DNA from 2 places in the Synechococcus sp. PROS-9-1 genome. Region 2 is predicted to be linked to the other one. Evidence: predicted binding sites of a transcription regulator. Region 2 holds the regulator's gene; the other holds the start of a gene.
What was found. Region 2 encodes NtcA, which controls nitrogen genes in cyanobacteria. Its sites were predicted from a motif close to GTANCNNNNGNTAC; they were not measured.

Region 1 (2,200 bases), 370 kb from region 2:
TGGCGATCACGGGCCTGCGGCCGAAGCGATCACTCAGGGCTCCAATTAATGGCGTTGCTGCGAATTGCGCGAGGGCGTAGCTGCCAGCTAACAACCCAAGGGTGCGACCGTCGGCATTGAACGATGCCAACAGAAATGGCAGCAATGGAAAAACAATGCTTTCGCTCAGTCGGTCATTGAGCAGCGTGAGAAACGCACTGACCAAAGTTGGAACGTGAGGACGGCGCACGTTCGATCGAGGCGGTTATTCACCTTCCCACAGATGCTCGCCACGCGATCAATTGCTCTAACGCTGCGCTGCCTACTCCATTGGCTTGCATGGTTTGGGCTTCTTCCACGCCATCCTCCAAGCTTTTGCTCAGTCCGCTCAACCAGAGGTAACAGCCTGTGTTCCAACGCAAGGAATCGGCCATGGGCCCTTGGCCCAGAAGTGCCTCTTTGGCGTGCGCAGCCCAGGCTTCCTCCGATTCCCAGCGGGGGTCATCTCCGAAGCAGCCATGGTCCCGGGGATGAACGATGTGTCGTTCAGGCTCCCCTGAGTTGTGTATCCGAGCCGTGATTCCGGCTCGACTAACAGGCAAGTCTGTGCCGCCTTCTAAGCCTTTTACGGTGATGACGTCCTTTTCTCCGGCTAGTTCCAGGGCTTGCCAGGCTCGGCTTTCCGTTGGCGGATGTACAAAACCACTCACAAGTAGGTGGTGCCCTTGGTGTGCGGTCCAGAGCAGCTCAGCGCTGGCTAATGGAGGGCGTTTCCCGAGATCATCCCGAGCGGGCAGCAGAACCTCGCCTAGGGGGAAGTGTTCCGGTTGATAAATAAGGGCAAGACCATGCAGGTTGAATCCTGTTTGAACATCGTTGATAGACAGCCCGCTCAAGTTGAGCCCGATGGCAGCGAACAGTTCTGCGGCGGTGATTCCAAATTTCACGGGCATTCGCCTCCCTCCCTGTAAGACCACGGGTTGTCCGGACCCCACCAACAGCAAGGTCGTTAAGGGGTAGATCGGTGCCGTGCGAGATCGACCGTCAAAGGGCATGCCAAAGCAGATCGGCCGGCGTTGCTCAGGTTGACTGAGAAGACAGGGCCCAAGCCTTTTATAGGTATCGAGCATGCCGGTGAGCTCCTGAGGTTCAGGCCGGCGAATGCGATGGGCGATCAGAAAGGCGCCGATTTGAACGTCTGACGCTCCTCCCGTGAGCATCAACTCCATGGCCTCATCGGCTTCGCTTCGGGTCAACCCTTTGCTGGTGTGCTCTCCACTGCCGATTTTGCGTAGCAATTGCTTGAAATATGCTCGCTTTTTGGCTTGTGGAGGCGTTTCCATTGATATGACCGCGGAACCAAAGGAGATCGTTCCGCAGAATTATCTCCTTTGGCGGTAGTCATTGATACTGGACTGTTTTATGCGCCTTAAGGGTTAGCTCGTGCATAGGCCTGCAAAGCTTCCATGGAGTGGGTGGGATGGATGCTGTCGCCCCTCGGCGTAATAGAGACGTTCAATGAGCAGGTTTGGAAACGTTTGGTGCACAAGTGAAGGTGTGACTGACAAAGAGTCGCTAATAAGGAAGCTATTGATACTTTTTAAGGCTTGATCCAGGATTTGATTTAACTGATTCGCAAATGAGGAAAGAAACATGAAAACGACCTAACCATCAACAAATTAATGATGCGCTTTTCCTCTCAGTCGTTCTGTCGCCGATGCTGCCAATTGGTTGCTCCTGGATTGTGCATTGGTAGCTAATGCATCAATTTTGGGTCTTGATCTTGTAGATGATTGATTCACTGCTGAGTGGCTACGCAAGGCGTGCTGATCTCTAGTAGTTCATTTATTCTTCTTTTTACATGACAACGACGGTTACTGCTTCTCTCATGGCAGCAAAAAAGGCTAAGGGGCTTTCTTTTGCTGATCTAGAAGCGGCCCTTGGGCTCGATGAAGTTTGGATTGCTTCCCTCTTTTATGGACAGGCCACCGCATCCCCTGAAGAAGCAGAGAAATTAGCAACTTTGTTGGCTCTAGATCCAGCCATTACCTCTGCACTGCAAGAGTTTCCAACGAAAGGAAGTCTCGATCCAGTAATACCTGTAGATCCATTGATCTATCGCTTCTATGAAATCATGCAGGTTTATGGAATGCCTATGAAAGATGTCATCCAGGAAAAGTTTGGCGATGGAATTATGAGCGCTATTGATTTTACTTTGGAT
Region 2 (2,200 bases):
GCGACCTTCGCCCCTTCTCGATCAGCTGGGATCCCATGGGATTTGCCCTGAGTTCAGTGATCATCCACAGCGGACGCACCGCTGTTCTTTGCAGCGTTTGTCATCAAGAAGGGGTGCCTCGCTGGCGCAAAGATCAAGGCAAGGGGTGGCTCAGCGCCGAATACCGACTCCTGCCTGGATCAACTCCGGAGCGTCAAAACAGAGAACTGCTCAAATTGAGCGGACGCACCCAAGAGATTCAGCGCCTAATCGGCCGCAGCCTGCGCGCAGCCATCAACATGGAAGCTCTCGGCGAAAACACGTTGAGAATCGATTGCGATGTGATTCAGGCGGATGCAGGCACCCGCACCGCTGCGATCAGCGGATCTTGGGTCGCGCTTCAACGCGCCTGTGAGCGTCTTGTTCAACAAGGGGTCCTCAACACCAACCCTGTCCAATCCCAGGTGGCCGCCGTCTCCGTTGGCGTGATCCACAATCGCCCCCTTCTCGATCTCGACTACAGCGAAGACAGCCAAGCCGATGTGGATCTCAACATCGTGATGAACGAAGAAGGGCATTTGCTGGAGCTGCAGGGCACTGCGGAAGGAGCTCCTTTTAGCCGTGACCAGCTCAATGCCCTTCTTGACCTAGCCGAGCCTGGCCTGAAGCAGATCATGAACGATCAAAGAACGGCGCTCTCCGCTAGGTGAAAATGCGGAGTTTCGTGTTCCTTGCTACATGAGCAGGAGGGGCTGATCCATAGCATCCCGAAGTACGAGTAGGGACCATGGGCGAGGTCAGCCGCGGCTTCAGCCGCTACGCACCACCAACAATTCGCCCGGTGGGCTCGAACTTCGGAAGCCCCTCGGTTCCAGCCAGCCGCACCCTTCAAGACGTTATTCGGGGACTCGATGGTGCCAATACCGAGATGGTGGAGCGTGGGAAAACCATCTTTTTCCCTGGCGACCCTGCTGAAAAGGTCTATCTCATTCGACGAGGTGCCGTCCGCCTCTCCAGGGTTTACGAATCTGGAGAGGAAATCACTGTTGCCTTGTTACGTGAAAACAGTTTGTTTGGGGTTCTGTCGTTACTAACAGGTCACCGCTCTGATCGCTTCTACCACTCAATCGCTTTCACAAGAGTGGAGATGGTGACGGCTCCAGCCACATCTGTTCGGCAGGCTATCGAAGCTGACACCAGTGTTGGCTTGCTGTTGTTGCAGGGTCTGTCCAGCAGGATTCTTCAGACCGAAACGATGATCGAAACCCTCACCCATCGGGACATGTCATCTCGGCTGGTGAGTTTTCTGCTGGTGCTGTGTCGAGATTTCGGCGTGCCTGGTCAACGTGGCATCACCATCGACCTACGCCTTTCACACCAAGCCATCGCCGAGGCCATCGGTTCCACACGCGTGACAATCACTCGTCTCCTTGGGGACCTCAAGTCATCGAGCCTTGTCGATATCGATCGCAAAAAGATCACTGTTCTCGATCCAATCGCTCTAGCCAAACGGTTCAGCTGACCATTCAGGTGAAGATGGAGCTCACGTCCGAACTCTGATCCTTCATTCTCCGTGACCGGTTGGTTTCTACTTCTCGCTTTGCTTGTGCTTGGAGGCGTGCTCTCCACTCTGGGAGACCGCCTTGGCTCTCGCGTAGGGAAAGCTCGGCTGAGCTTGCTTGGACTGCGTCCGAAGCGCACGGCAGTGGTGATTACGGTGTTAACGGGCAGCCTGATTAGTGCGCTTTCCCTTGGACTCTTGCTGTTGGTGAGTCGGCAGCTGAGGGTCGGCCTGTTTGAACTCAATGCTCTCGAATCCAAATTGCGGAGCAGTCGCGCCGACCTCAAAACAAGCAAACGCGCTCAGAAGCAAGCCGGCAAAGAGCTCACAACGGCCCAACAGCGAGCGGCAGAACTGCGTCGCACCCTCAAGCCCCTCCAGGAACAAACCCGATCCTTAGAAGAGGAGCGGCAGCGATTGAGCCAAGACGTGGATGCGAAAGATGTTGAGATCCAACGCACCGAGCAGGAACTCTCGGCCGTGCGCTCGCAAATTCGTAGTGGCGAGAAGGAACTCAATCAACTGGAAGACTCTCTCTTAGCGCTGCGGCGCGGAAACGTCGCCATTAGCAGCGGTCAGCCACTTGCCACCGCGACCCTGAAGCTCGAACGCCCCGATCAGGCAAAAGCGGTCATTGATCAGCTACTGCGAGACGCCAAT

Region 1: a site for NtcA is predicted at 1,377-1,390, ahead of SynPROS91_RS11890 (anthranilate phosphoribosyltransferase family protein). Genes of this name have one in related genera too.

Annotation. Positions count from the first base shown of each region.
Region 1 is NZ_CP047961.1:2,232,175-2,234,374, reverse strand. Features, by position in the region: gene SynPROS91_RS11895 (MFS transporter) at 1-229, opposite strand, end outside; gene SynPROS91_RS11890 (anthranilate phosphoribosyltransferase family protein) at 249-1,322, opposite strand; gene cynS (cyanase) at 1,841-2,200, shown strand, end outside.
Region 2 is NZ_CP047961.1:323,875-326,074, reverse strand. Features, by position in the region: gene rph (ribonuclease PH) at 1-689, shown strand, start outside; gene ntcA (global nitrogen regulator NtcA) at 767-1,501, shown strand; gene SynPROS91_RS01555 (DUF3084 domain-containing protein) at 1,553-2,200, shown strand, end outside.